DNA from 4 places in the Acidovorax carolinensis genome. Region 1 is predicted to be linked to each of the others. Evidence: predicted binding sites of a transcription regulator. Region 1 holds the regulator's gene; each other region holds the start of a gene.
What was found. Region 1 encodes sigma-54, which starts transcription at its own class of promoters, with help from an activator protein. Its sites were predicted from a motif close to TGGCANGNAANCTGCTTT; they were not measured.

Region 1 (7,440 bases):
CCACTGCGTGTTCACGTCGGGGCGCACGCCGGTCTTGGCGCGAAAGCGGTCGGCCACGGCGTCCTTGACCTTGAGGCCCGCGAAATTCAGGCTCTGCAGCGGGCTGTGCTGGGCCGTCACTTCGACCTTGAAGGTCTGGCGCGTGGTGAACCAGATCTCCCAGGCCACATCGCTGGCGGCGGCATACAGGTCGTTTTCAGAGCGATAGGGACGGTGCGCCAGCTGCACCAGCACGCGTTGCGCCAGGCGGCTGTGCAGGTTGAGCAGCAGCGCATCGCGCCACGACGCGCGCAGCAGCACGCCGCCCCGGCCGGTGAGCAGGTCTTGCCCCGTGAGGCCGGTGATGGCGTGCACCTCGTCGGCCAGATAGCTCTCGACGCCGGCGGCGCAGGGAAGAAAAAGTTGGAGTTGGTTCATAAGACTGGGCGAAAGGATACGCGCTCAGGCCTTGAGCAGCAGCAACTGGCGGATGGACTCGGGAATCGGCGCCACCTTGCGGTCTGCCTTGCCGATGAAGACGATGCCGATCTTGCCGCGCGCCACCTCGCGGCCCGATGTCTTCTCGGTCATGCGAAAGACGAGGTCGAAACCATAGCGGTTGAAGTCCGCTGGCGCCATCTCCACGCGCATCGTCTCGCCGTGGAAACCCTCGGACTTGTACTGCGCCACGATGTCGCCCACCACGATGGACAGGCCGCCCACGTCCGCCTCGGGGTAGCCCAGCGACTGGAAGAAGCGCACGCGCGCTTCGGACACCAACGTGAGCAGCTGTGCGTTGTCCAGGTGCCCGCCCTGGTTGACGTGGCTGATGTAGATCTGCATCTCGGTGGCAAAACCGAAATGCGGGGGAAGGTCGAAAACGATGCGGGCCATGGTGGGTACGGCGGGTAGATAAACGAAAGAATCGCACAGGGGGCGCCATGCGCCCCAAGCGGGGGTGTGCCTAGAGCGCCTTGCGCAGGTTGGCGGGCGCGATCTTGAGCGCCTCGCGGTACTTGGCCACCGTGCGGCGCGCGCACTCGATGCCCTGCTCCTTGAGCATCTCGGCGATCTGGCTGTCGGACAGCGGCTTGGCGGGGTTTTCAGCGGCGACGAACTGCTTGATCAGCGCACGCACCGCCGTGCTGGAGGCATTGCCGCCGGTCTCGGTGCCCAGGCCCGAGCCAAAGAAGTATTTGAGCTCATAGGTACCGATCGGCGTGGCCATGTACTTGGCGGTGGTCACGCGGCTGATGGTGGACTCGTGCAGGCCCAGCTCGTCGGCGATGTCGCGCAGCACCAGCGGGCGCATGGCCAGCTCGCCGTGGGTGAAAAAATTCTTCTGCCGCTCGACGATGGCGCGGGAGACGCGCAGGATGGTGTCAAAGCGCTGCTGGATGTTCTTGATGAACCAGCGCGCCTCCTGCAGGCGCTGCTGCATGCCCTGGTGGCCCTCGCCGCCCTTGTGACCGCGCAGAGCGCCGGCGTAGATGTCGTGCACGCGCAGGCGCGGCATCACGTCGGGATTGAGCTGAACGATGAAGTTGTGCTGGCCATCGCGGCCGTTGGCACGGCCCGCCTTGCGCACGATGACGTCGGGCACGATGATGTTGCGCTCGACATCGGCAAAGCGGCGGCCGGGGCGCGGCTCCAGGCGGGCAATCAGCGCCATGGCGGCGCGGGTGCGCTCCTCGCCATCGCCACACAGCTGCGTCAGGCGGCGGATGTCGCGGCGCGCCAGCATCTCCAGCGGCTGCTGGCAGATGCGCAGAGCGGTCTGCACGGTGTCGGGGTCGATCGCGCTGTTTTCATCGGCGGCCAGGGCGGTCAGCTGCAGCGTCAGGCATTCGGCCAGGTTGCGCGCGCCCACGCCCACGGGCTCCAGGCTTTGCAGCAGGCGTTGCGCCACGGTGAAACGGTGCACCAGCTCGTCGATCTGCTCCAGGTTGCCCTCGCCGGCCAGGCCCGTGGCCAGCTCTTCAAGTGGTTCTTCGAGGTAGCCATCGTCGTTCAGCGATTCGATCAGAAAACGCAGCGCGGCGCGGTCGATCTCGGACAGGCGCAGCGCCAGGGCCTGACGGTGCAGAAAGGACGTGAGCGACTCGTGCGAGCGCGCCAGCTCGGTGGCATCGGCCTCGTCGCCGTCGGAGTCGTTGCGGTTGCGGGCGGGTGCATCGCCACCCCACTCGGCATCGTTGGGCGCCATTTCCACGGTGCCGTCGCCGCTCCAGTCGGGCTCATCCGCGCTGGCGCTGGGGGTTTCAGCATCATTTTGGCCCTCAGCGCTTGTACTGCTTGCGCCAGCAGCTCCTGAATACATAGCGTCATCGGCGCTGTAGTCGTCGGCCTGCGCGGGGGTGTCGGCCGCCTCCAGGCCAAATTCCTCGCGCGGCGCTTCTTCGGCGGTGCGCTCCAGAAACGGGTTTTCATCGAGCATCTGCTCGACTTCCTGCGACAGCTCCAGCGTCGACAGCTGCAACAGCCGGATGGATTGCTGCAACTGCGGCGTGAGCGACAGGTGCTGCGAAACGCGCAGCGAAAGACCCGGTTTCATCACATCCTGAAATGTTCGCCCAGGTACACCCGACGCACCTCGGCGTTGTCAACGATTTCGGACGGAGTGCCCTGGGCCAGCACGCGACCATCGCTGATGATGAAGGCGTGGTCGCAGATGCCCAGCGTTTCGCGCACGTTGTGGTCGGTGATCAGCACGCCGATGCCGCGCGCCTTCAAAAAGCCGATGATGCGCTGGATCTCAATCACCGCGATCGGGTCGATGCCGGCAAAGGGCTCGTCGAGCAGGATGAAGCGCGGCTGGGTGGCCAGGGCACGGGCGATTTCGACCCGGCGGCGCTCACCGCCCGACAGGGCCAGGGCCGGTGATTCGCGCAGGTGGTCCACGCGCAACTCCTGCAGCAAGGCGGTGAGGCGCGCTTCAATCTCGGCCCGGGCAAGGGTTTGCCATCGTCGCCGCGCTGCAGCTCCAGCACGGCGCGCACGTTCTCCTCGACGTTCAGCTTGCGAAAGATCGACGCCTCTTGCGGCAGATAGGACAACCCCAGACGCGAACGCCGGTGGATCGGCATGTTCGCCACCGAGTGGCCATCGATGCGGATATCACCGCCATCGCAGCGCACCAGGCCAACGATCATGTAGAACGAGGTGGTCTTGCCCGCGCCATTGGGGCCAAGCAGCCCCACCACTTCGCCCTTTTGCACGACCAGGGACACGTCCTTGACGACCTTGCGGCTGCCATAGGATTTTTCGAGGTGCTCGACTTCCAGGCGGCTGCCCGCCTGGGTATCTGGGCCTTGACCTGTATTCACCGTCGCAGCACTCACTTGCTTGCACCGCCGAGCGAGTTGCTGGGACGCAGCACCGGACCGCTGGCCGCCGGCGCCGGGGCCGCAACGCCGGCAGGCTGCTCCTTGGCCGGAGACAGCACGGCGCGCACGCGTCCGCCCGGGGCGGGTGCATCGCCCGGCGCGCTTGCAGCCGACTTTTTCTGGCCATCGACCGTGAACACGTCGGTCAGGTTGTTGTAGACGATGACGGCGCCCGACACGTCATCGGTCACCACCGATTCACGATAGCGGCGCATCTCGGCGCGGGTGATGAAGCGCACGTTGTCGGCCTTGCCGTCGTACTCGATGATTTCGCTCTCGCCTTCGATGAACTCGTCGGGTGCGCCGGCCGGGGTGTCGCGCTTTTGCCGGAAGAACGCGCGCTTGCCTGGCTCGGCCGTCACCACGCCATATTGGTAGCCATCGGCATCCTGGCGCACATCGAGCCGCGCGCCCCGCAGCACGATGGAACCCTTGGTCATGACCACCCGGCCCGTGAACACACTGGTCTGCTTGAGCTCATCGTGGCGCAACGCATCGGCCTCGATGTTCATGGGCTTGTTGCGGTCGGCTTTTTCGGCAAGGCCCACGCCAGGGGCGCAGGCCAGGGCCGTCAGCAGCAGGATCGAGAGGAATCTATTTTTCATGAGGCACGAATCTTGCACGGATTGTAGCCATGCACGGGCGCTGCAGCCCATAAAAAAGCCCGCAGTCGCGGGCTTCTCGAACGGGTGGGCACTGCGGGGTCAGCCCTTGCGCGCCACGCCCGCCAGATACTCCACCACCTGCAGCACGGTCTGCATGCTGCCGGCCATGGTGCCATCGGTATAGAACCGGCCAGCAACGCCCATCGAGGGAACGCCCTCCACGCCATAGCCCTCTTGCAGCGCCGAGGCACGGCGTACCTGGCTGGCCACGGTGAAGGATGTGTAGACCTCCTTGAACTTGGCGGCGTCCACGCCCTGCTGGGCCACCCAGGCAAAGATGTCCTCGTCCTTGGCGAGCTTGAGCTTTTCGACATGGATGGCGCGGAACACCTTGGCGTGCAGCGTATCGAGTTTGCCCATGCCTTCGAGCGTGAAATACAGCTTTTGCTGCGGCACAAAGCTGGCATTGAACGCCACCGGAATGCGGCGGATGCTCAGGTCCTTGGGGGCCGCCTTGACCCAGGCATCCAGCGTGGGCTCAAAGGAATTGCAGTGCGGGCAGCTGTACCAGAAGAACTCGATCACATCCACCTTGCCGGCGGGCGCATCGGGCGTCAACGGCTTGGCGAGCTTGGTGTAGTCCTTGCCCTCCTTGAACTGGCGCGCCTGTGCCATGGCCGGCGTGGCCAGCGGCAGGGTCAGGGCGGAAGAGGCAACCACCGAAGCGGTGGACAGGGAAAACTCGCGGCGTTTCATGAAAGGGACACTCCTTGTTCTGGTCTGGGGGTGTGAGAACGCCCCCATGAAAAAGTTCAGACGATGGCGATGGACGCCGCCATCCTAGCGCTGGACACGCACCATCGCGGACTCGACGCCGGCGCTTTCCAGTTTTTCCTTCAGCTGCTCGGCATCGTCGCGCTTGGAAAAAGGGCCGACGCGCACACGGTACACGGTGCGGCCATTCTGTTCGCGCTCGCTCACGCGGGCCTCCCAGCCCAGCATGGCCAGCTTGGCGCGCTGGGCATCGGCCCCCGACTGGCTGGGGAACGCACCGGCCTGCACAAAATAATCAAACGGATCCACCGCCGCCGACCGGGCCTTGGCCAGATCGCCCAGCGGGTCCGCCGAGGGTGCCTGCTTGGTTTCGACCTTGGTGGCCGGCTTGGCGTCTGCCGTCGCAGGCTTGCTGGCGGGGGTACGCGCAGCGGTGACTTCGGCGGCCGGTGCCGCGCCATTGGGACTGGCCGAGGCGGCCGCGGCAGGGGCGGGCGGGCGCGCGGGGTTTTTGCCGTAGAGCGGCGAATTGGGGTCCCAGTTCTTGTTCTTCTGGGCTTCGGCGGCGTCCTGGTCCACGCCACGCAGGCCGCCCTTGTTCAGGAAGGGCACGGGCACCTTGGTCACATACACGGCCACGGCCAGGGCAGCGCCCAGGCCCACGATGACCCCGACAATGAAGCCGATGGTGGTGCCACCCGTCTGTTTTTTCTTCATGGTAGTAACTGCTTACATTCTGGCTGGGGCCGATACGCCCAGCACGGCCAGGCCATTGTGCAACACCCGTGCGGTGGCAGCGACCAGCGCCAGGCGCGCCTTCTTCACCACCTCGTCGTCCACCAGGATGCGCTCGGCATCGTAATAGCTGTGGTAACTGGCGGCCAGATCGCGCAGGTAAAAGGTCACATCGTGCGGCGCCTCACCGTCGGCGGCGGCGGTGAGCATCTCGGGGTATTTGGCCAGCTGCAGCATCAGCGCCTGGGCCTGCGGGCCTTCCAGGGCCGACAGATCCACATCCTTGAGCGAGGCGACATCGCCGCCACCGGCTTCTTGCCAGGCGCGCAACACCGAGCAGATGCGCGCATGCGCGTACTGCACGTAGTACACGGGGTTGTCGTTGTTCTGCGCCACGGCCAGGTCCACGTCGAAGGTGTACTCGGTGTCGGGCTTGCGGCTGAGCAGGAAGAAGCGCACCGCATCCTTGCTGGTCCACTCGATCAAATCGCGCAGCGTGACGTAGCTGCCCGCGCGCTTGCTGATCTTGACCTCTTCACCGCCCTTGACCACGCGCACCATGGTGTGCAGCACATAGTCGGGGTAGCCCTGCGGGATGCCAACGCCCGCCGCCTGCAGACCGGCGCGCACGCGGGCGATGGTGCCGTGGTGGTCGGTGCCCTGGATGTTGACGACCTTGGTGAAGCCGCGCTCCCACTTGGCGATGTGGTACGCCACGTCGGGCACGAAGTAGGTGTAGGTGCCGTCCTGCTTGCGCATGACGCGGTCCTTGTCGTCGCCGTAGTCGGTGCTCTTGAGCCACAGCGCGCCGTCCTGTTCGTAGGTCTTGCCGTTGGCGATGAGCTTGTTCACCGTGGCCTCGACGCGGCCACTGGTGTACAGGCTGGATTCGAGGTAGTACTCGTCGAACTGCAGATTGAACGCCTGCAGGTCCTTGTCCTGCTCGTTGCGCAGGTAGGCCACGGCAAACTGGCGGATGTTGTCGTAGTCCTCCACATCGCCATTGGCCGTGAACTCGCGATCGTCGGCCTTGACCGTGGCTTTGGCCTTGAAGGCTTCGGCAATGTCGGCGATGTAGTCGCCGTTGTAGAAGTTCTTGGCCAGCGGGTTCTCGCTGTCGGTGGGCCAGCAGTCGTCGCCAGGCTTGAAGCCCTTGGCGCGCAGCTGCGTGCTTTTGGTCAGCGTGTCGATCTGCACGCCCGCGTCGTTGTAATAGAACTCGCGGTGCACCTTCCAGCCTTGGGTGCTGAACAGGTTGCAGATGGCATCGCCCAGCGCCGCCTGGCGGCCGTGGCCTACGTGGAGCGGGCCGGTGGGGTTGGCCGAGACAAACTCGACCAGCACTTGCTGGCCGTTGCTGGCCTGAAAACCAAAGCGCTCGCCCGCAGCCAGCACCTCACGCACCACTTCCTGCTTGGCGGCGGGTTGGAGGCGGATGTTCAGAAAGCCCGGACCGGCGATTTCGATGGCGGACACCCAGCGCTGAAAAGCGGGCGTGGCTTCCAGTGCGGTCTTGATCTGTTCCCCCAGTGCGCGCGGGTTGAGCTTGAGGGGCTTGGCCAGCTGCATGGCCGCAGTGCAGGCAAAGTCGCCATGGGCGGCCACCTTGGGAGATTCAAATGCCGCCTTGGCGCCAGCGCCGGGAGACAGGACTTCCAGCTCGGCGGCAAGCGCAGCGAGCAATTCATTTTTGGCAGTGAGCATCGACGGATTTTACGGGGCTGCCAGCGCGGGGGCGCAGGACCTGCAACTGTGGCACGCTGGCCGTGCACCGACGGCCGATGGGCACAATAGCCCCACCGCACCCGTTCGAGAGGAGATTTGCGCATGCAGCCCCAGCCCATCCTGCTGTATCGACGCCGCTGGACCCTGCTTTTTCAGGTGCCCTTCACGCTGATGATGGTCCTGTGCCTGGCCTACTCCCTGTATCGGGCCTATGTGTCGAACGATCGGTTGTTCAC
Region 2 (7,440 bases), 170 kb from region 1:
CTGGTATTCATCGACCAGCACATGGGCCAGGGCCGCCTGCCATTTGGCGCGCACCTCGGGAAAGTCGCGCAGCAGCTTGAGCGGCATGCCGATGAGGTCGTCAAAATCCACGCTCTGGTAGGCCGCCAGGCGCTCTTCGTAGCGCGCCATCACCACGGCAATGCTGCGCTCATTGTCATCCGTCGCCTGGGCCAGCGCCTGCCCGGAGGTCAGGCCCATGTTCTTCCACTTGCTGATGGTCCACTGCCACTGGCGCGCCGTGGCCAGGTCGGTGGTGCCGCCGGCTGCGTCTTTCAAAATGCCGGCCACGTCATCGGCATCCATGATGCTGAACTGGGGTTTGAGGCCTAGCACCGCGCCGTCTTCGCGCACCATGCGCACGCCCAGGGCGTGGAAGGTGCACACCAGCACATCCTTGGCACGGCGCCCGATCAGGCCCTTGGCGCGCTCGCGCATTTCGGCGGCGGCCTTGTTGGTGAAGGTGATGGCGGCGATGCGCTTGGGCTCCATGCCGCGCTCGATCATGTGTGCGATCTTGTGCGTGATCACCCGCGTCTTGCCCGAGCCGGCACCGGCCAGCACCAGGCAGGCACCGTCGGTGTAATGGACAGCCTGGAGCTGGGCGAGGTTGAGACCGGCGGACATGGGGAGGAGGGAGCGAGAGCGCGAAGCGGGGGACGACAGAGCGCGCAATGATACAGAGCCGGGTCGAGCGGCTGCGCCCATCGCAGGCGTAAAAAATTTCACATGGCGAAGCGGCGCCCGCGCAGCCCCGGCCTGCGAGAATGCCCGCCGTGCTGTCTGTTCTGGTTGTTACCTTTCCTTTCTTCGCGCTCGTGCTCTGCGGCTACCTGGCCGCGCGCAGCGGCGTGTTGCCGCAACCGGCCATTCCGGGCCTGAACGCTTTCGTGCTGTACTTTGCGCTGCCCTGCATGCTGTACCGCTTTGGCGCCAGCACCCCCATCGGGCAGCTGCTCGACCCGGCCGTGGCCGGCGTGTACCTGCTGTGCGCACTGGTCATGGTGGGCGGCACGGTGGCCCTCACACGCAATGCGCGCATCGGCTGGAACGACGCCGCCTTTGGCGCGCTGGTGGCCGCCTTTCCCAACACCGGCTTCATGGGTGTGCCGCTGTTGGTGGCGTTGCTGGGTGCGCAGAGCGCGGGGCCAGTCATCCTCACCATCGTGCTGGATATGGTGATCACCACGTCGCTGTGCATTGCCCTGTCGCGCCTGGACGGCGCTGGCACGCATGGCGTGGCGGTGGCGCTGAAGAGTGCCTTGCGGGGCATGGCCACCAACCCCATGCCCTGGTCGATTGCGCTGGGGGCGCTGGCCTCGGCACTGCAGTTCACCCTGCCCGGCCCGGCCGACAAGACCGTGGGCATGCTGGCCGACGCCGCCTCGCCCGTGGCGCTGTTCACCATCGGTGCCGTGCTGGCGCGCTCGCAGATGAACCAGCACGAACGCGTGCTGGTGCGCGACTACGTGCCCATTGCCCTGGCCAAACTGCTGTTGCACCCGCTGCTGGTGTGGGCCGTGGGTACGGCAGCCATCGCCGTGGGTGTGCCGCTTGCGCCATTTGCGCTCACGGTGCTGGTGCTGCTGGCCGCCCTGCCCAGCGCCAGCAATGTGTCGCTGCTGGCCGAGCGCTTCGGCGCCCACAACGGGCGCATCGCGCGCATCATTCTGGTGTCCACGGCGCTGGCGTTCTTGAGCTTTTCGGGGGCGGTGGCGCTGTTGACCTGAGTGCTATGGGGTGGATGGCGGGGGCGTGCGTCGTCAAACACGGGCGATTGCCAGTCCGGCTGCCCTATAAAAACTCACTACACGGATGCTGATTGCTGGCGCACGCGGCTGTAGATCCCTACTTTTTTCGCCGTGGTGTCGGACCAGCTGAATCGTTCGGCATAGGCGCGGGTGGTTGTGTGCAAAGGGTAGTTGCTGCGCAGGTGCGCCACCGCCTGGGCAATGCCGGCCGGCGTATTGCTGGGCATCAGCACACCGGCCTCTGGTGAGGTAATGACCTCGGGTGTTCCCCATATGTTGCTGGCGACCACGGGGGTGCCGCATGCCATCGACTCCAGGAGCACGTTGGCCCAGCCTTCCCGGCTCGAGGCCAAAACCAGGGCGTCGCACGCACCGTAGTACCGGCAAAGCTCTTTTTGCGACAGCACACCCAGAAACTTGACGCGGTTCTGAACACCGAGATCCATGGCCAGTTTTTTGAGTTTGTATTCGTCGGGGCCGCCGCCTGCGATGGCAAGGGTGACGTCGGGCATCAACTGAAGCGCAGCAATGGCGCGGTGATGCCCTTTGCGTGCCACCAGGTAACCCACCGACAGCAAGGTAAAGCCGCTGATTCCCAGCTCTGACCGCGTGACGAGCCTGTCGACTGGCTGGAACAATTCCAGATCGACACCGTTGCGCAGCGGCATGATGTCTTCGCGCGCCAAGCCAATCTTTTTCAGTTCAGTCTTCAGCGCTTCACAGACCGTCACGACGGCCGCAGCATTTTTTCCTGCCCAGAGGATCATTTTCCGCGGCAGGTAAAACTTGGGGATCAGGTTGATGTCGGTTCCGAGGGCGCTGATGACAACCGGCTTGTTGAAATAGCGCCCCAGCAGCGTTGCTGCGACCCCATCGGGGTAAAAGTAATGCGCATCGATGACGTCAAAATCGAAGCCTTCGTCCATCAGTCTGGCTATCGCGGGCCTGGACGCCAGGGCCATCAGAAACGGCGCAACATGCATGCCCATCTTGGGGGGCAGAAAGTACCGGGGGTGCAACACGCGCACGCCCATGCGCATTTCCTCTTTGGGCACTTTCGCAAAACCTGCATAGTCGCCGAACATCTTGTGCTTGAACGGAAACCACGGCACCGGGGCCACCACCACCGTTTCGATCGTGCCCGTCTCCATGACCTTCTTCAGCGCAGTTTCCGTGAAGATCCCGTGGTGCTGTTTGACGGCATTGGGGTAGAGGGTAGAGAACGTAAGTATTTTCATGGCGATAGAAAAATGGTGACGTTCGGACGCAAAGAGGGGGCGATACGGTTTGTGAATCAGCTTCTTTGCATGGGGGTCAATGCAAGCTGTCTTGAGGGGGTGCGGGCTGCTGCGCCCATGCGTCACGGGGGGCATGGGCGGGCGCGTTCAGGAAGAGGTCGCCATAGCGCTGGATCACCGTCTCAAGGCTGTATCGGCGCTGCACCGATGTGAGCGCTTCTTGCGCCTGGGCGTTCGGTTGGCCCGATTGGCTAAGCCGCTGCAGTTCGGTCGCCAGTGCGGTGACGTCGCCCGAGGGCACCAGGCTGCCGCACCGGCCCTGGTCCAGGACGTCCGCGTTTCCGCCCACGTCGGTGGCCACAATGGCCAGGCCCGTGGCCATGGCCTCCTGGAGGGCGCAAGACGTCGCTTCGGAAAGCGAAGGGAGGACGAAACAGTCGAAGGCTCTCAGGATGTCGGCAATGTCCGAACGCGCGCCCGGCAGCCAGGCGCGGTCGCTCAACCCTGCGTTGTGCAGGCGCTGCGCAATCTCGCGGTGCAATGGCCCGTCCCCGACCATGGCCAGCCTGAGGCGTTCCGAGCCGGGAGCGCCCGAATGCGCCAGCTGGACAAAGGCGTCCACCAGCAGCAAGGGGTTCTTGATATCCGCCTGGCGCCCCACCGTGCCAATGACCCAGTGCTGTTCGCGCTGGAACGGAAAGCCCACTGGCAAGGGATCGCCGCTGGTGCGCGGACGAAACACGCGTGTGTCCACGCCATTGGGGATCAGATGCACGCGCTCGGCTGCCGCTCCTAACTGCGCACACTGGCGCGCCTGGTCCACCGACACGGCTACATATTGGTTCACAAACGGGCGGTAGAGCCGTCTGAGCAGGCGGTAGCGCGCCGCTTTGCCATTGATTTCAAGCAAGTCCAGTCCGTGCTCTACATGCACACGCAGCGGAACCTGCGCAAGTGCCGCCACGGGCACGAACTCCAGCGCTGCCAGGTTGCAGCTGTGCAGCACGTCGGGCCGCAGGTGACGCAACAGTCGATAGACCGTGGGATACAGGGCATAGGGCTGCCCCGGCGGCTTGTTGAGCGCGATCAGTTCTACCGCCGTTCCGTCAAGACGGCGGGCAAACTCGGGGTCGATGTCACAGAGCGCTATGACGGTGTGCCGAAACGATGTGCGCGGCAAGTGCCGGATGAGTTGCACCACCACGTTTTCCATGCCACCGGTGGCAAGCCGATAGACAAGGTGGGTGACATGACAGGGTGGGACGTGCATTGTTGCACTCTATGACGGTCTGTGAAAAAAGGCCATCGGTAAATGGCTTGGGTTCGCGCAGTCGGGCTGCGCCGCCCGACTGCCGTGGAAAGCCATCCGCTGCGTGCGGATGCGGCGAAATGCCTCGAAAGGCCGGTGCCGGCCCAAAACGGACTTCCGGCCCGGTGATCCAAAGCTGCAATCTGACCACCAATCAGCGAGTTGGGAATGATTCGGCGTGGACGCAAGTCGCACACAGCCCAAGCCATAGCGACTGCAAAAGTAGAGTGCCAGGGTTGACGGAGTTTCGCTGGTAACTTCCGCGCAGGCCCGCTTGCGGTTGCCGTCATGGGCCCGATCCAGTCGACCCGCATGAACGGGCATGGCCCCACGCCTACCTCAAGGATGTGCTGACGCGGCTGCCACGCACAAGGCCGGCCGCGTGCAGGAACTGCTGCTGCCCCACCGCTGGCAGCCTGTCACCACCAGCACCTGATCAACAACCATGGCCGTCATCGGCGGTCAACATGGGGACTGCGCGCCCTTACCGATATGTCCAGCCCACAGCAGGTCCGTTCTTCCGGGCGCAGTGTCGGCCCGCTTTACACTCTCGGCCCTTCTGGATCGAGGTCGCACGCTGCAACATTTGTAAGTATTTGATTTGTAACGAATCTAGCAAAAAAATTCGTTTGTGGCGCGAAATGTGCTTATGAGGTCGCGGACCCAAGGCAATCGTGCTGAACGAACCAACGGGACTCCATTTACCCCTCCCGAAGAAACAGGAAGTCCCATGACCATCTTCTCCAAAATAGCGCTTGCCGCTGCCATCAGTGTTGCCGGGTTCTCCGCCCATGCCTTGCCTGTGGCGTCCATCGGCGCTGGCAGTGCCGCCACCGCGCAAGTTCTTGGAGCAAGCCTGTTTTCGACCAACTTTGTTTCTACCGTGACCAACTCGACCACGCAGCCCCATGTCGAGGTCACACGGCCGAACGGGTTGAGGACTGCGTATGACTTCTACACCTTTGGCACATCCGGTGGCCCCGTCACGATTGATTTCGACAGAGTCAACAATGACAACACGGACATGGAAGTTGGCCTGTGGAACGCTGCGGGCATTTTGTTGGCGGCGAACGACGACGACAACTACGACTCTGGTGGTTCTGTTTTGGATGCCGCCATTGTCAACTTCAATGTGGCTGCGGGTAACTACTTCATCGGGGTATGCCGTTTCAGTTGCAGCTTTGGGAACGCTTTTGCCGTGAGCGGCGGCGCGCTTGGCGCCAGCGCCACCTATGTGATGAATGTGTCGGCGAACCAGGTGCCAGAACCAGGCACGATGGCCTTGATGGGCCTGGCGCTGGTCGGTCTGGGCGTGGCGTCGCGCCGCTCGAATGTGCGCTGAGCAACGATAGGGTCAGAGCGCAATCTCCGGCGACTCTGCGGAGTGCTTCATTTCTGATAGCTTTAGGCGCTTGATTCGCAAGCGCTGGGGCCCTAAAACCCCTCAAGCCACCTCAAGCGACCTCAAATCGCCAGCGGATCCACATCCACCAGCCAGCGAATCAAGCCCTTGTGCTCGGGCTGGCTGCGGGTGGTTTGCAGCACCGGCTGCCACGCGGCCAGAAAGCGCTGCAGTGCGGCGCGGCTGGGGCTTTCCATGAGCATCTGGGCGCGCTCCACATTGGCCACGCGCTGGATGGTGAGCGGCACGGGGGGAAACAGGGTTACCAGGTCAATCCCCGGCAGGCCGGCTGCATGGGCCGCGGCGGTGGCGGCACTCAGAAAACCCTGCGCCACCTCCTGCGTGCGCGCGTCGGCCCGCACCAGGGCCTGGTATGAGAAGGGTGGCATGGCGGCCTCTTCGCGCTCCTTGAGTTGCTGGGCGGCAAAAGCCTCGTAGTTGTGCGTGCGCAGGGCCTCGAACACGGCGTGCTGGGGGTGAAAGCTCTGCACCCACATCTCGCATTGCGTGCCCTGCGCGGCCATGTAGGCGGCGTCGCGGCCCGCGCGGCCGGCCGCCTGCATGAGCAGCGCAAACAGCCGCTCGGGCGCGCGAAAGTCGCTGCTGAACAGGGCGCCGTCGGGCTGCACGGCGGCCACCAGCGTAATGCGGCGAAAGTCATGGCCCTTGGCAATCATTTGCGTGCCCACCAGCACATCCACCTCGCCCGAGTGCACCTGTGCCAGTTGCTCCTCCAGCGCGCCCTTGGCCTTGGTGGTGTCGGCGTCGATGCGTGCGATGCGGGCGGGGTCGCCGTCGGGGCGCTGCACGTTGCGCAGCAGGGCGCCCAGTTGTTCTTCGAGCTGCTCGGTGCCCCGGCCCATGGGCTGGATGTCGGGGCTGCCGCAGCTGGGGCAGTGGTAGGGCACGCGCACCGCGAACCCGCAGTGGTGGCAGCGCAGCGTTCGGTCGGTCTTGTGGAAGACCTGGTGCGCGCTGCAGTGCGGGCAGTCGCTTTTCCAGCCGCAGTCCACGCAGTGCAGCACGGGGGCGTAGCCGCGGCGGTTCAGCAAAATCATGCTTTGCTCGCCGCGCGCCACGCGCTCGGTGATGGCCTGCAGCAGCGGGGCGCTGAACACGGTGCGCCGGGGCTGCTGGTTCATGTCTACCCGCCGCACGCGGGCCAGCGCGCCCGCGCCAATGCGGCTGGGCATGTGCAGCCGCAGGTAGCGGCCGCCTTCAGGGTCTTCGGGTGTGGGGGGCGGCTGGCGTGCCAGCTTTCCAGCGAGGGCGTGGCCGATCCCAGCAGCACCTTGGCGCCTTGCTCGCGCCCGCGCCAGATGGCCAGGTCGCGCGCCGAGTAGCGGGCGCCTTCCTGCTGCTTGTAGCTGGGGTCATGCTCCTCATCGACCACGATGAGTTGCAGCCCCGGCAGGCTGGCAAACACCGCCATGCGCGTTCCCAGCACGATGCGCGCGCTGCCGCAGTGGGCGGCCAGCCAGCTCTTGAGGCGCTGCGGGTTGGTCATGCCGCTGTGCAGCGACACCACGGCGCCGGGGCCAAAACGCGGGGCAAAGCGGCCCACAAAGCGCTCTTCGAGCTGGGGCGTGAGGTTGATCTCGGGCACCATCACCAGCGCCTGGGCCGGAAATCCATCGCCCTTGTCGGCCTCCAGGATCTCTTGCACGCAGCGCAGGTACACCTCGGTCTTGCCGCTGCCGGTGCTACCAAACAGCAGGAACG
Region 3 (7,440 bases), 840 kb from region 1:
GGCGGGAGTCGAAGTAGAAGTTGGCCCAGGCGCTGCGCAGGCGCGTGAACTCAACATCGGGTTTTTCAGCCGCATGGTGCGCGGCACGCCCTGGGTGCGCCTCAAGACGGCGGCATCGCTGGACGGAACCACGGCGCTAGCTAACGGAGCTAGCCAGTGGATTACCTCGCCCGCCGCGCGCGCCGATGGCCACGCCTGGCGCGCGCGCGCCTGCGCGGTGCTGACCGGCATTGGCACGGTGCTGGACGACAACCCGCGCCTGGATGTGCGCGAAGTGCCCACCCCGCGCCAGCCGCATGTGGTGGTGGTGGACAGCCAGCTGCAAACCCCGCTGGATGCTCGTCTTTTTATAGCTGGTCGCGCTTGTTACATCTACTCTGCAGCCCAAAATGATGCCAAACAGGCAGCGCTGGAGGCGCGTGGCGCTACCGTGATTTATTTGCCCAACCCGCAGGGCAAGGTGGACTTGCCTGCCATGCTGCGCGACCTGGCCCGGCGCGGTGTGAACGAATTGCATGTGGAAGCCGGCAACAAGCTCAATGGCTCGTTCGTGCGCGAGGGGCTGGTCGACGAGATGCTGGTGTATCTGGCGCCGACGCTATTGGGGCCGGGACTTGGCATGGCAAATATTGGCCCCCTTGAAACGCTTACCCAAGGGCTGGCGCTGAACTTCACGGCGGTGGACCGGGTCGGGCCAGACATCCGCCTCGTGGCGCGGGTGCGCGGGCGCGACGTTTTTTAATGCATGGCGGCAGCACAGGGCCTGTGCCGCACACCCGGCTCACCGGCAAACCAGCTGGCTACCCTGCCCTTGCACCCGCGCCTGCATGCCGCCGATGGCGGCAGCCGCCGCAAAGCCGGCCTGTTGAAAGGCGTCCAGCACGCTCACCAGCGCATCGGGGCTGCAACTGACCAGCAGGCCACCGCTGGTCTGGGGGTCGGTCAGCAGGTGGCGCTGCCATTCGGGCGCACCGGGGGCCCAGGCCACGTCGGCGCCGTAGGCGGCCCAGTTGCGGGCCGAAGCACCCGTGACCACGCCCTCGGCCGCAAACTTTGCTGCAACTTCAATGACTGGCACCTGGGCCAAATTCACCTGGGCCGAGAGCCCCGAGCCCCGGCACACCTCCAGCAGGTGGCCGGCCAGGCCAAAACCGGTGACGTCGGTCATGGCATGCACGCCTTCCAGCGCGCCCAGGGCAATGCCCACGCGATTGAGTTGTGTTGTGTAACGCAGCATGTCGGCATAGCCGGCGGCGTCCAGAATGCCTTTTTTGAGTGCTGCCGAAAGAATGCCCACCCCCAGCGGCTTGCCCAGCACCAGCACATCGCCGGCCTGCGCGTCGGCATTGCGGCGCACGCGCTGCGGGTGCACCAGGCCCAGGCCGACCAGGCCGTAGATGGGCTCCAGCACGTCGATCGAATGCCCGCCCGCGATGGGGATGCCAGCGTCGCGGCACACGGCAGCGCCGCCTTCGAGCACGCGGCCAATCACTTCTGGCGACAGTTGGGCAATGGGCATGCCCACCAGCGCCAGCGCCATGATGGGTGTGCCGCCCATGGCGTAGATGTCGGACAGCGCATTGGTGGCGGCAATGCGGCCAAAATCGTAGGGATCGTCCACGATGGGGGTGAAGAAATCGGTGGTGGCCACCAGCGCCTGGCTGTCGTTGAGGCGGTAAACCGCCGCGTCGTCGCTGGTTTCGGTGCCCACCAGCAGCTCGGGCGGCACGATGCCCTGCGGTGCGCGTGCCAAAATCTCTTGCAGCAGGCCCGGCGCTATCTTGCAACCGCAACCGCCGCCGTGCGAGAACTGGGTAAGACGAATGGGTTTTGAATCAACAGTCATGGTGCACGCGATTGTGCCAGCCGGCCACCGGGCAGCGCGGGGCAAGGGCCTGACCCCATGAGCCACCGCGGCCCTGTGCGCGTGGCGGATCGCCATGCGTTTCACACCCTGATCGATGCGCGCTCGCCCGCCGAATACGCACTGGACCACATTCCCGGCGCCATCAACTGCCCGGTGCTCGACGATGAAGAGCGCCGCATTGTTGGCACCATCTACAAGCAGCAAGGTGCCTTTGAGGCGCGGCGCGTGGGCGGCGCCATGGTGGCAGCCAACCTGGCGCGGCATTTGCGCACGCAGTTTGCCGACCAGCCCGCCAGCTGGAAACCCCTGGTGTACTGCTGGCGCGGCGGCATGCGCAGCGGCTCCATGGTGACCTGGCTGCGCCTGGTGGGCTGGGACGCCCAGCAACTGGCCGGCGGTTACAAGGCGTGGCGCCGCCACGTCATCGACCGGCTGGCCGAACTGGCACCACAACTGCCCCTGCGCGTGATTTGCGGCCCCACCGGCAGCGCCAAAACGCGCGTGCTGCAGGCCCTGGCGGCGCGCGGCGCGCAGGTGCTCGACCTGGAGGCCTGCGCCCGCCACCGGGGATCGGTGCTGGGTGCCTGGCCGGGGGTGGAGCAACCCTCGCAAACCGCCTTTGAAACCGCCCTGCTGCATGCGCTGGAGCCCCTGGATCTGCAACGCACCATCTACGTTGAAGCCGAGAGCAGCAAGATCGGCCGCCTGGCGGTGTCCCAGCCCCTGGTGCAACGGCTGCGCGCCAGCCCCTGCATCGAGATCGCGGCCAGCGTGCCGGCGCGGCTGGATTTTTTGCTGCGCGACTATGCCAACCTGGGCGACGACCCGGCCCTGCTGGCCCGGCAACTGGGCGTGCTCAAGGAACTGCACGGCAAGCAGGTGATTGCGCGCTGGCAAGAATGGGCCCAGGCTGGTGCGCTGGCCCCACTGTTTGCCGAGCTGGTGGCCTTGCACTACGACCCGCTCTATGCCCGCTCGCAAAGCACGCACCTGCACCAGTGGGCCACGCGTCGCACACTGGCCAGCGACGACCTTTCTGCGGCGGGCATCGATGCCCTGGCTGCCCAGGTGCTGGCGCTGGAGGATGCCCTGCGTCGGGCAGCGCCAAGGCCTGAAAAACATCAAAAAAGATAGCTACCTGCGCTTATTGGTAAAGCGCTAGAGACATTTTTATCACTATTTTTTGGCCGCATTTGAAGGCAGCGCCCCATGATGGGGCAAGCTGGTCGTGCACCACGATTGCTTTTCGTGGCCCGAATTTTGCTTAATTTTGGTGCAGATCTGGCGCCTGCGTCCGGATTGCACCAGAACAGATCAATTCAGAGCCAGGGGAAGTTATGAATGCACACCAACAGGGCGGCGATGCCTTGTTCATTTTGCTGGGCGCCATCATGGTCCTGGCCATGCACGCCGGTTTTGCGTTTCTGGAGGTGGGCACCGTCCGCAAAAAGAACCAGGTCAACGCCCTGGTCAAGATACTGGTGGATTTTTCGGTCTCCACGGTGGTGTATTTCTTGGTGGGCTACGGCGTGGCCTATGGCACGCATTTCTTGGTGGGCGCGGAGACGCTGGCCCAGCACAACGGCTTTGCACTGGTGAAGTTCTTCTTTCTGCTCACCTTCGCGGCGGCGATTCCCGCCATTGTGTCGGGCGGCATTGCAGAGCGCGCCAAGTTCTGGCCCCAACTGTTGGCAACAGCCGTCATCGTCGGCTTTGTCTATCCCTTTTTTGAAGGCATCGCCTGGAACGGGCATTTCGGCATACAGGCCGGGATCGCAGCCCTTACCGGCGCCGCCTTCCACGACTTCGCCGGCTCGGTGGTGGTGCACGCCGTGGGCGGCTGGATTGCGCTGCCCGCCGTGCTGCTGCTGGGCTCGCGCTCCAACCGCTATCGCAAGGATGGCGCCATCTCGGCCCATCCACCCTCCAACATCCCTTTCCTGGCGCTGGGTGCGTGGGTGTTGGTGGTGGGCTGGTTTGGCTTCAATGTGATGAGCGCGCAAACGCTGGACAAACTCTCGGGGCTGGTGGCGGTCAACTCCCTGATGGCCATGGTGGGCGGCACACTCGCGGCGCTGGTGCTGGGCAAGAACGACCCCGGCTTTGTGCACAACGGCCCGCTGGCAGGCCTGGTGGCTGTCTGCGCGGGTTCTGACCTGATGCATCCGCTGGGAGCGCTGGTGGTGGGCGCCGTGGCCGGCAGCATCTTTGTGGTGATGTTCACCCTCACCCAGAACCGCTGGAAGATCGACGACGTGCTGGGCGTATGGCCCCTGCACGGGCTGTGCGGCACCTGGGGCGGCATTGCCGCAGGCATTTTCGGCAGCAAGGCCTTCGGTGGGCTGGGCGGTGTCAGCCTGTGGGCACAACTCATCGGCACGGCCATGGGCGTGATGTGGGCGCTGCTGGGCGGTGCCCTGGTGTATGGCGTGCTCAAGGCCACGCTGGGCCTGCGCTTGTCGCAGGAAGAAGAGTTCGACGGTGCGGATTTGTCGATCCACAAGATCAGCGCAACGCCGGACCGCGAAGTGAGCTGGTAAGCCTGCGGCCGCCCTGGCCCCGATGCGCCGTGCCCCGAACGGCTGCTTTCGCCGCCTTGAAACGACGGCGCCACGTCTGACAGCCACCCGCCGCGCGGCCCGCTACGCTGTGGCACATGATGGGCAAGACTGGCCGCACACTTGCGCCGGCGTTCCCATCCCACTGGCAGTGCCCGCCACCGATTCACGCCGCTACGCCCGCCCATGACCCTCGCCTTTGTTTTTGGTTTTCTTCCCGCGCTGCTGCGCCGGCACCTGGCGCTGCTGTGCGCGGCGCTGCTCATTCCCCTGCTGGGGGCTTGCGCCGAATTGCCCAGGAACGTGCAGCGCCCCGTTTCAACGGCGCTGGAAACCGTTGTCGGCACACCGCTGGCCGCGCTGGTGGACGAGCGCCGGGCGGCAGCAAATGCGCGTTTTGATTCCGGTTTTTTGTTGCTGGCCGGCCCCCAGGCGGCCTATGGCAGCCGCCTGGCCTTGGTGGAGGCGGCGCAGAAAACGCTGGATCTGCAGTACTACGCCATCCACGCCGATGCCAGCGCCGAGCGCCTGCTGCTCAGCGTGGTGGCCGCCGCCCGGCGCGGCGTGCGCGTGCGCGTGCTGCTGGACGACTTTCATAGCGCGGGCAAAGACGCGCAGGTGATGCGCCTGGCCTTTGAGCCCAACATCGAAATGCGCATGTTCAACCCGGTGGCGGGCGCCCGCAGCTCGGCCTTCTGGCGCATGGTCAGCGCGCTCAGCGATTTCTCGCGCGTGCAGCAGCGCATGCACAACAAGCTGTTCATCGCCGACAACGCCATGGGCATTGCCGGCGGGCGCAACCTGGGCGACGCCTATTTTGGCCACGACACATCGGGCAACTTTGTCGATCTGGACGTGCTGGCGGTCGGCCCCATCGTGCAGGACCTGTCGCGCAGCTTTGACAGCTACTGGAACAACGAGCGCGCCTACCCGGTGCAGTCGCTGATCACGCAAGAAGAGCTGCAGGCCCAGCGCACCGCGCTTGCCGCCACCGCCACCACCGAAGATGCGCAAGAAGGCGCGCGCACCGAGCCTTCGTCTGCGCCCACGGCCGCGCCTGGCCCTGCGGCAGCAGCATCCACCCCGATGGCGGCGCCAGACGCCAACGCGGCCCAGCGCAGCCTGGTGTGGGACCGCAAGCCGCTCGATCTGAAAACCGCCCGCTTTGTGTGGGCGCCCGCCGTGGTGCTGGTGGACAAGCCCGCCAAGATTCCGGCGGAATCCTCTGCCACCACCGAGGCGCTGCCACCCCAGCCCGGCACGCCCTCGCCGCGTGCGGCCGTGGCGGCGCAACAGCGCAACGCCAAAGCGCCCCCACCCGCACCACCAAGCCCAAGCGCCGCGGGCAAGGCGGCATCCCTAACCACCGCCGCTGCCACCGGCGATGCTGCGGGCGAGGTGCAAGATGCACAGACGGTCGATCTGGAGGACAAGGAAGACACCGTGGTGGATGGCCTGCTGCAGCTGATGGGCCAGGCGCGGCGCGATCTGCTCATCGTCTCGCCCTATTTCGTGCCGGGGCGCGAGATCACCGCGGCCTTTGCCGAAGCGCGTGCGCGCGGCGTGCGGGTGCGGGTGCTGACCAATTCGCTGGCGTCGAATGACGCCCCCATTGCCCACGCCGGCTACGCACGCCACCGCAAGGCGCTGCTGGGCATGGGCGTCGATCTGTACGAAATGCACAGCGAGGCCACCGGCGTGCGCCGGGCCTTCAGCGCCACGGGCAGCAGCGGCGCCACCGGGTCCTCGCGTGCCATGCTGCACTCCAAGCTGGTGATCATGGACCACCGGCTGCTGGCTGTGGGCTCGATGAACCTGGACATGCGCTCGCAAAAGCAGAACACCGAGATCGCGCTGCTGATCCGCAGCACCGCCCTGGCACGCCGGGCCGGCAGCAGCATCGAGCAGGCTCTGCGCGACGCGGCCTGGCATGTGGAACTGCAAAGCGGGGCGGCCTGATCTGGCGGGCGCCGCTGGGCAGCAACCTGCAGGATGCCACCAGCGAGCCCGGCGCCAGCGTGCCCCTGCGATTGCTATTGCTGCTGCTGGGCCCGCTGGCGCCCGATCATCTGCTGTAACCCCACCGCCGGGCTTTACGGCTGCAAGGCAGCCACCCAGGCCGTGATGGCGCGCTGGTCGGTCATGGTGCGCACATGCTGATAGGCCAGCTCGGCCTCTGGATAACGGCGACGCAGCAGGTTGAGCCATTGCTTGAGCCGGCCGGCCCGCTGGCGCGGTTCCAGGTCGTCGCATACCAGCTGCCAGAACGCTGCCAGCTGCGGCAGCAACGCGGGCCATTCCACCGGGTCTGCGCCAGGCCGGCCATCATCGGCCGCGCGGATGGCGCGGGCTAGCCCGGGGTCGGCCACCATGCCGCGGCCCAGCATGAGGGCGTCGCAGCCCGACTCCGCACGGCAGCGCTGCGCGTCGGCCACGGTCCAGATCTCGCCATTGGCCACCACGGGGATGCGCACGGCCGCGCGGATTGCCGGAATCTGCTCCCAATAGGCCGGCGGGCGGTAGCCGTCGGCCTTGGTGCGCGCGTGCACCACCAGCTCGCTGGCGCCGCCCGCTTCCATGGCCTGCGCGCACTCGCGCGCCAGGCTCGCGTCGTTGAAGCCCAGACGCATCTTGGCCGACACGGGCAGGTGGGCCGGCACGGCGCGACGCACGGCGGCCACCAGCGTGGCAATGCGTTCGGGCTCCTGCAGCAGCGCCGCCCCCCGCCGTGGCGGTTGACCACCTTGGCCGGGCAGCCAAAGTTCAGGTCGATGCCCTCGGGGCCCAGCGCCGCCAGGGCGGCCGCGTTCTCGGCCATGCACACCGGGTCGGAGCCCAGCAGCTGCGCACGCACCGGCACGCCCGACAGCGTGCGCCCGCCATGGCGCAGCTCGGGCAGGTAGCGCAGGAACACCTTGTCGGGCAGCACGGTGCCAGTGACGCGGATGAACTCGGACACGCAGCGGTCCACGCCGCCCACGCGGGTCAGCACATCACGCAGCACAAAATCCAGAA
Region 4 (7,440 bases), 530 kb from region 1:
GCATCGGTCAGGGCTACAACAACTTCACCATGCTGCAACTGGCGCTGGCCCAGGCCACCATGGCCAACGGCGGAATCCGCTATCGCCCGCACATGGCCAAGGCCGTGAAGAATTCGATCACGGGGGTGGTGACCGAGATCGTCCAGCCGCCGGGTGAAAACCTCGGCTATCTGCCCAAGAATGTGGAGATCGTGCGCAACGCGATGGTGGCCGTGAACAAGGGGGGCACAGGCACGCGCGTGTTTGCGGGGGCCCCCTACACCTCCGGGGGCAAGACCGGCACGGCCCAGGCGGTGAGTCTCGGGCAGAACGTGCGCTACAACGCCAAGGCGCTGGAGGAACACCAGCGCGACCACTCCCTGTTCACGGCGTTCGCGCCCGCTGAAGCCCCCACGATTGCGCTGGCACTGATTGTCGAAAACGCCGGCTTTGGCGCCGCGCATGCGGCGCCGATTGCGCGCAGGGTGTTCGACTACTGGTTGACTGGTGAATATCCGAGCGAGGCAGACATTGCCGCCGTGCAGAAGGGGCAGGCCTCGGCGCCCATCGGCAAACCGCGTGCCGCTGCCGATGTTCCGTTGCTGGCCCCTTAAATTATTGAAAAATGATAGCTATTGGCGCTTTCTGCATAAGCGCTAAGGCCTATTTTCATCGTAAATTGCGGCGCCCCTGGCCTCTTCATGCGGCCGGGGTGACCACGGTCCGCTTGGGTGGCTGGATCTGGCTGAAAACCAGTGCGGCCACAATCAGCGCCGCTCCGCTCAGCCCGTGCCATCCCAGGCGTTCGCCCAGCAGCGCCCAGGCGGTCAGGGCGGCGAAAACCGGCTCCAGGCCAAACACGATGGCACTGCGCATGGCATCCACGCGCTGCTGGCCCCAGGCTTGCAGTGTCACCACGACCACGCTGGCCAGAAAACCCAGGTACACGAGCGCCAGCCAGCTCGACATCTGCAGGTTGCCCAGCGATTGCAGCCAGTCCATGCTGCCATCGCGCACCAGCAGCAGCACCGTAGCGGCCGCGCACATCACGGTGGCCTGTGCCGCGGCCATGCGCGTGGCGCGCAGCGGGTGCGCCGAGGTACGGCGTGCGCATTCTTCCAGCACCAGGATATAGATGGCATAGAACACCGTGCTGGCCAGCGTGAGCGAATCGCCCAGATTCCAGGGCTCGTTCTCATGGAACATCAATGCCATGCCGGCGAACGCCATGGCGCAGGCCGCCCACAGGCGCCAGCCATAGCGGCGCCCCAGGGCCGCCATGGCAATCAATGGCACCACGAGCACGTTGAGCCCGGTGACAAAGGCGTTGCGATTGCTGCTGGTGCGCGCCAGGCCCTCGATCTGAAGCCAGAACGCCAGGAACAGCAGCAGTCCCAGCGTACAACCCCACAGGCGTTCCTGGGGCCGCATGCCCACCCACAGCGGAGCCAGCACCAAAAGGGCCAGGGCAAAACGCAACCAGATGATCTGCAGGGCATCGAGGTGCGCCGACAGCAGCTTCATGGCGGGGAAGGTGGTTCCCCACACGGCGGTCACCACCAGCAGGGCGATGAGGCCAAAACGTTCAGATCGCATAAATATCGGGACAAGTCCCCAGCGCTTGCACGGGCCTGGCCCGTGCGCTGAGGGTCAAAGAGCGGGAGACGACAGGACGTTCGTACCGTAGCCTCCGTTGCCGGGTGCCTTGCGGTCATCCGGCCTGTAGGCGCTATTCAGGCACCCATCCGGCCAATGAAGGCGCGGATACGGTCGTTTCCGGGATTGTTGAAGAACTCGGCAGGGGGTGCATCGTGCGCAATGCGCCCCTTGTCGAAAAACAGCACACGGTCAGCCACCTCGCGTGCAAAACCCATCTCGTGGGTCACCACGATCATGGTCATGCCGCCGCGCGCCAGTTCGCGCATCACATCGAGCACTTCCTGCACCATCTCGGGGTCGAGCGCCGACGTGGGCTCGTCGAAGAGCATCACCTTCGGCGCCATGGCCAGGGCACGGGCGATGGCCACGCGCTGCTGCTGTCCCCCAGACAACTGCCAGGGGTACTTGTGCGCGTGGTCCTGCATGCCCACGCGGCGCAGCAGGGTCATCGCCTGCTCGTTGGCCTGGGCCCTGGCGAGATGGCGCAGGCGCCGTGGGGCCAGTGCCACGTTGTCGAGCGCGCTCATGTGGCCAAACAGGTTGAACTGCTGGAACACCATGCCCACTTCGCAGCGCTGCTGCTGCAGGGTGCGGGGGTCGTCGGTGACGGGTACGCCACCGATGCGGATGGTGCCGCTGTCGTGCGGTTCCAGCCGGTTGATGGCGCGCAGCAGGGTGCTTTTTCCAGAGCCTGACGCGCCAATGATGACGGTCACCTCGCCGGTGTTGAAGTGCGTGGAAACATCCTTGAGCACCTGGTTCGTGCCAAAGGACTTGCAGACATTCTCTGCCACGATGTAAGGCGTCGGGTCGCTCATTGGATGCGTCCTTCGACATCAAAACGGTGTTCGATGGCGTTGGAAAGCTGGGTCACCAGCGTGGTCAGGAGCAGGTAGGTCAGGGCCACGGTGGTCAGCGTGGCAATGGGCTGAAAGGTTGCGGACTGGATGCGGTTGCCCACGTTGGTCAGTTCGACCACGCCAATCGCGTAGGCCAGCGAGGAATCCTTGAGCAGCGCCACGAAGTTGCTGACCAGGGGCGGCAGCGATATCTTGAAAGCCTGCGGGAACACCACATCGAAAAACACATGGCCGCGCCGAGACCCAGCGCCCGTGCCGCTTCCGTCTGCCCCCGGGGCACCGCCAGCAGGCCCGCGCGAATCGCTTCGGCGTTGTAGGCGCCCACGTTCAGCCCCAGCGCCACCACGGCGGCGGCAAAGTCGGGCAGGTTCAGTCCAGGCACCAGCACCGGGAGCGCGAAGTAGACAAACAGGATCTGGACCAGCAATGGCGTTCCGCGAATGGCCCAGATGTAGAAACCCGCCAGCCAGCGCAAACCTATCCAGCGGGCGGTGCGCGCCAGTGCGGCCGCCGTGCCCAAAACCAGGCCCACGGCGCCGCTGATCAGCGTCAACCACAGGGTGGTTCGCGCGCCATCGGAAAATGCCTGTGCGTTGGAGCCAATGGGTTCGGGAAAAAGTGAAAGTATCTGGCCGAGAAGGGCCAGCATGAACACCATCAGGACCAGGGCCGCAATCAGCGTGGCATTGCTACGCTGCGGGCGGCTCCAGTGGCGCGGCCAAAGGGCTATGAGCATGGATCAGAGAGGGCCGGAGCCCCGTTTTCAGTTGCAGCGTACGTCTTCGTTGAAGTACTTTTTCGACACGGCGGCGTAGCTGCCATCGGCCATGGTTTCGGCCAGGGCCTTGCTCCACGCATCGGCCAGGGGCTGGTTGCCCTTGGCAACCGCCGAGGCGATGCGCTCGATGAACACCATTTCACCCAACTGGAGACCTGCCTTGGGGTTCTTCGCCACCACTTCCTTGGCAACGAAACGGTCGGTCACCCAGGCGTCCACCCGGCGCGAGGTCAGTGCGCTGCGCGCATCCACATCGGTGGGGAAGTTCTTCATTTCCTTGATGGTCGTGACCTTCTGGACATTTTCCAGGTAGCTCGTGCCGGTCTGCACGGCGACGATCTTGCCGGCCAGGTCCTTGGCGCTGCGGATTGCGGGGTCCATGGCAATCACCATGCCGCCAGAGCAATAGTGCGGCGCGGTGAACGTGACGGCCTTGGCGCGCTCATCGGTCACGCCGTGGGATGCGATCACCAGGTCCCAGCGGTCCTGCTTCAGGCCGGTCAGCAGGGCATCGAAACCGATGGTTTTCCACTCGATCTTCAAGCCCATTTTCTTGGCTGCGAGCTCTGCCACCTCCACCTCGAAGCCCGTCAGCGTGGTGCCCTTGAAGTAATTGAAGGGCGCGAACTGTCCTTCGGTGGCCACAATGATCTTGCCAGCCTTCTTGATCTCATCGAGGGAGCGGGCCTGCACGGAAAAGGCGGCACACAGAGCCACAGCGGAGGCGATGAACTGGAAGAGCTTCATGGTGAATCCTGTCTTGGGGTGGTACAGATACAAAAAATCCGGCTTGCGGGTCACGCAACCGGAGCCAGGAAAATGATAGTGCCCAAAGGTGGCGGGCGTCACAAAAATGTCGCAATCAATTATAGAGGGCAGGCCCTGCCGCCCGGGCTGTTGCTTTCGCAGCGAGTGCGGGCGGGCGCTTCAGCGCAGGAAGGCGTCGTAGCCCGTCTTGAGGATCAGGCTGCCCACGACCACGATGAAGATGCCCCGCACAAAGCCCGCGCCGTGCTTGAGCGCCATGTGCGTGCCCAGCAGGCTGCCCAGCACGTTGGCCACGGCGAGCGTCACCGCGTAGTGCCACCACACATGGCCCTTGGCTGCAAACAGCGCAATGGCGGCAATGTTGGTGGCGCAGTTGAGCAACTTGGCCGAGGCCGACGCGTTCAGAAAGTCGTAGCCCAGCAGCCGCACGAACAGGAAGACGAAGAAACTGCCAGTGCCGGGCCCGAAGAAGCCGTCATAAAAACCGATGAGCACACCGATCAGGCAGGCAGCCAGCACTTCGGCCCGGCCGGCATAGCGCGGTGTGTGGTGCCGACCCAGCTCCTTTTTGGCCAGCGTGTAGGCCAGCACGCCCAGCAGGACGAGCGGCAGCAGCTTGCGCAGGAAGTCGGCCGACATGACCGTGACCGTCCATGCGCCGGCGAATGCGCCCACGAATCCGGCCGCTGCAGCGGGCAGCATGGCGGGCCAGCGGATCTGCACGCGCCGGCTGTACTGCCAGGTGGCCATGGCCGTTCCCCACACCGATGCCGCCTTGTTGGTGCCCAGCAGCGTGGCCGGTGGCGCGCCCGGAAAAGCCGCAAACAGTGCCGGCACCATCACCAGCCCCCCTCCGCCCACAATCGCATCCACAAAGCCTGCGAGCAGCGAGGCCAGGGTGATAAAAATCCATTCCATCGCTGGATTCTCGCACCTGGTTTGCTATCAATTTAGAACTTTTATGCGCCGTGCTTCGTGCGGCGTGCGCGCAAAGCAGGCAAGAAAAAGGCGCCGGGATCGCCGGCGCCTGAAAAAAGAATGCACCTCGTTGGGTGCTTGGAATTTGATTGTTGGTAGAGATGTCTCCTCGGGCCCCTCGCTTGGCACACCGAAGCGCGCTTTCGAGTGCTGCAACTGTAGCGGCTGCACTTCGGTGGTGCATTGGGAGTTTCCCGCACCCATTTGCAGGGCCTCCAATGCCGCTTTTGCCCCGAATTGGCGGGCTCTGGCTGGCATGGCTTGTGCAACGCGCTTGTAACAATATGCGAAAGGGAGCGCTTATGCGGTCATTCATGCACTGGTTCATTGCGGTCGTGTCATTGAGCCTGGGGCTATGCGTCAGTGCGATGGCCCAGACAGCGCCGCCGGCCGCGGCAAACCCAGCCACCGGGGCGGCGGCGCCAGCAGCTGCGGCGCCACTGACGCGCCCCACGCTGGTGGCACAGGACACGGTGAGCGCGGCCGATACCGGCTGGATGATGACTGCCACCGCCCTGGTGCTGCTGATGACGCTACCGGGCATCGCACTCTTTTATGCCGGCATGGTGCGCAGGAAGAACGTGCTCAACACCATGGCCAGTGTGGTCGCCATTGCGGCACTGGTCAGCCTGTTGTGGTTTGCGGCGGGATATTCGCTGGCGTTCACGCCGGGCGGCGCCTGGCTGGGGGGACTGGACCGCTTGGGATTCGCGGGGCTCGATTTCCAGCTGGCAGAAGGCAAGCTGGCGGTGAGCCATGTGGCACCGCGCATCCCCGAGTCGGTGTACGCCATGTTCCAGCTTACGTTTGCCATCATCACGGCCGCGCTGCTGGTGGGGGCGTTGGTGGAGCGCATGCGGTTTTCCGCCATGCTGGTATTCATCGGCCTGTGGACCGTGGTGGTCTACGCCCCCGTGGCGCACTGGGTGTGGGAACCCGGCGGCTGGCTGGCCCAGATGGGTGCGCTCGACTTTGCCGGCGGCTCGGTGGTGCACGTGAATGCGGGCGTGGCCGGACTGGTCTGTGCCTGGTTCCTCGGTCGCCGCACGGGTTATGGCCGCGAGCCCTTCGAGCCCTACAACCTGGGGCTCACCATGGCGGGCGCCGGCATGCTGTGGGTGGGCTGGTTTGGTTTCAACGCTGGATCTGCCGTGGCGGCGGACGGGCGTGCCGGACTGGCGATGGCGGTGACGCAGCTGGCGGCAGCGGCGGGTGCCTTGTCGTGGATGCTGGGCGAATGGGTGGTGCGAGGGCGTCCGTCCCTGCTGGGGCTGTGCTCTGGTTTGGTTGCGGGTCTGGTGGCCATCACGCCGGCCGCGGGTTTTGTCACGCTGCGCTCTGCGGTGGTGATCGGCCTTGTGGCCGGGCTGGCTTGCTACTGGGGCGCCACGGGGCTCAAGCGCCTGCTGCGTGCCGACGATTCGCTGGACGTCTTCGGTGTGCATGGCATCGGGGGCATCGTGGGCTCGTTGCTCACGGGCGTGCTGGCCAGCAAAACGGTGGGGGGCGTGCAGGGCAGCCTGCTCACCCAGGCCATTGGTGTGGGCGCTGTCATGGCCTACAGCCTGGTGGTGACGGCGGCGCTGCTGTGGCTTGTCAATTTTGCGATGGGTCTGCGTGTGGACGAGCAGAGCGAGCAGACCGGGCTCGACATTGCCCAGCATCGTGAACGCCTGGGCGGCTGAAAGGGCCTTGCCATGCCAGACACCGACAGGCTCGCCATTGCGGCCCATCTGCATGTGCTGCTGCGCCGCAAGACGGGGCGTGTGACCGATACCGAATGGATGGCGGTCAACGCCGGCTATGCGCTGGAGATCGTGCGTTTTGCGCGCCAGCATGCCCAAGAAGACAACGTTCCCGAACTGGCCGAGTGGGCCGACCGTCTGGACCGCGCCGTCCATGCCGAACCACCCGGCGCAGCGCGCCGCCCGTTGCTGGACGTGGCCGCGCAGGCCGTGCGCCAGCGCATCGCGCCACCACCGTCCACGGAGCCTCCGCCAGAGTTGCCGCGCTACGTGGGCGGCATCCGCTGAAGCCGTTCCCACCCTGGGGCTTGGTGACGACTGCACATGTGCCTGCGGCCGCCACCGCATGGTCAGCGGGACCGGCGGGCCAGCGCTTCAGGAGGCGGTCTTGCGTGCCTGCAAAATCCACTCGGCCGCCTTCTCGGCCAGCATCAGCGTGGGCGAATTGGTGTTGCCGCTGGTGATGGTGGGCATGGCGCCTGCATCCACCACGCGCAGGCCGCCAATACCGCGCACGCGCAGCTGCGCGTCGAGCACCGCCATCGGGTCATCGTCCCGCCCCATCTTGGTCGTGCCTACGGGATGGAAGATGGTGGTGGCGATGTCGCCTGCCAGCCGCGCCAGGTCTTCGTCAGTTTCGAACTGAACGCCGGGCTTCCATTCCTGGGGCTGG

Region 2: CBP34_RS17280 (DVUA0089 family protein) is a predicted target of sigma-54. The motif match lies at 4,949-4,966, and genes of this name have one in related genera.
Region 3: CBP34_RS14050 (ammonium transporter) is a predicted target of sigma-54. The motif match lies at 3,117-3,134, and genes of this name have one in related genera.
Region 4: CBP34_RS01220 (ammonium transporter) is a predicted target of sigma-54. The motif match lies at 5,275-5,292, and genes of this name have one in related genera.

The regions. Positions count from the first base shown of each region.
Region 1 covers NZ_CP021361.1:3,845,520-3,852,959, forward strand. The annotation lists gene CBP34_RS18070 (THUMP domain-containing class I SAM-dependent RNA methyltransferase) at 1-417, opposite strand, end outside; gene CBP34_RS18075 (acyl-CoA thioesterase) at 442-873, opposite strand; gene CBP34_RS18080 (RNA polymerase factor sigma-54) at 944-2,533, opposite strand; partial or broken gene lptB (LPS export ABC transporter ATP-binding protein) at 2,533-3,320, opposite strand; gene lptA (lipopolysaccharide transport periplasmic protein LptA) at 3,317-3,970, opposite strand; gene CBP34_RS18095 (thiol:disulfide interchange protein DsbA/DsbL) at 4,070-4,726, opposite strand; gene CBP34_RS18100 (SPOR domain-containing protein) at 4,811-5,461, opposite strand; gene argS (arginine--tRNA ligase) at 5,474-7,183, opposite strand; gene CBP34_RS18110 (hypothetical protein) at 7,307-7,440, shown strand, end outside.
Region 2 covers NZ_CP021361.1:3,675,715-3,683,154, reverse strand. The annotation lists gene CBP34_RS17300 (ATP-dependent helicase) at 1-645, opposite strand, end outside; gene CBP34_RS17295 (AEC family transporter) at 795-1,748, shown strand; gene CBP34_RS17290 (glycosyltransferase family 4 protein) at 1,826-3,007, opposite strand; gene CBP34_RS17285 (glycosyltransferase) at 3,084-4,277, opposite strand; gene CBP34_RS17280 (DVUA0089 family protein) at 5,047-5,658, shown strand; partial or broken gene priA (replication restart helicase PriA) at 5,781-7,440, opposite strand, start outside.
Region 3 covers NZ_CP021361.1:3,007,465-3,014,904, forward strand. The annotation lists gene ribD (bifunctional diaminohydroxyphosphoribosylaminopyrimidine deaminase/5-amino-6-(5-phosphoribosylamino)uracil reductase RibD) at 1-742, shown strand, start outside; gene selD (selenide, water dikinase SelD) at 782-1,858, opposite strand; gene mnmH (tRNA 2-selenouridine(34) synthase MnmH) at 1,904-3,001, shown strand; gene CBP34_RS14050 (ammonium transporter) at 3,205-4,407, shown strand; partial or broken gene CBP34_RS14055 (phospholipase D family protein) at 4,612-6,503, shown strand; partial or broken gene CBP34_RS14060 (tRNA dihydrouridine synthase) at 6,519-7,440, opposite strand, start outside.
Region 4 covers NZ_CP021361.1:252,036-259,475, forward strand. The annotation lists gene mrdA (penicillin-binding protein 2) at 1-593, shown strand, start outside; gene CBP34_RS01195 (DMT family transporter) at 679-1,575, opposite strand; gene CBP34_RS01200 (amino acid ABC transporter ATP-binding protein) at 1,713-2,456, opposite strand; partial or broken gene CBP34_RS01205 (amino acid ABC transporter permease) at 2,453-3,234, opposite strand; gene CBP34_RS01210 (ABC transporter substrate-binding protein) at 3,262-4,023, opposite strand; gene CBP34_RS01215 (sulfite exporter TauE/SafE family protein) at 4,204-4,962, opposite strand; gene CBP34_RS01220 (ammonium transporter) at 5,391-6,707, shown strand; gene CBP34_RS01225 (hypothetical protein) at 6,720-7,055, shown strand; gene CBP34_RS01230 (GMC family oxidoreductase) at 7,143-7,440, opposite strand, start outside.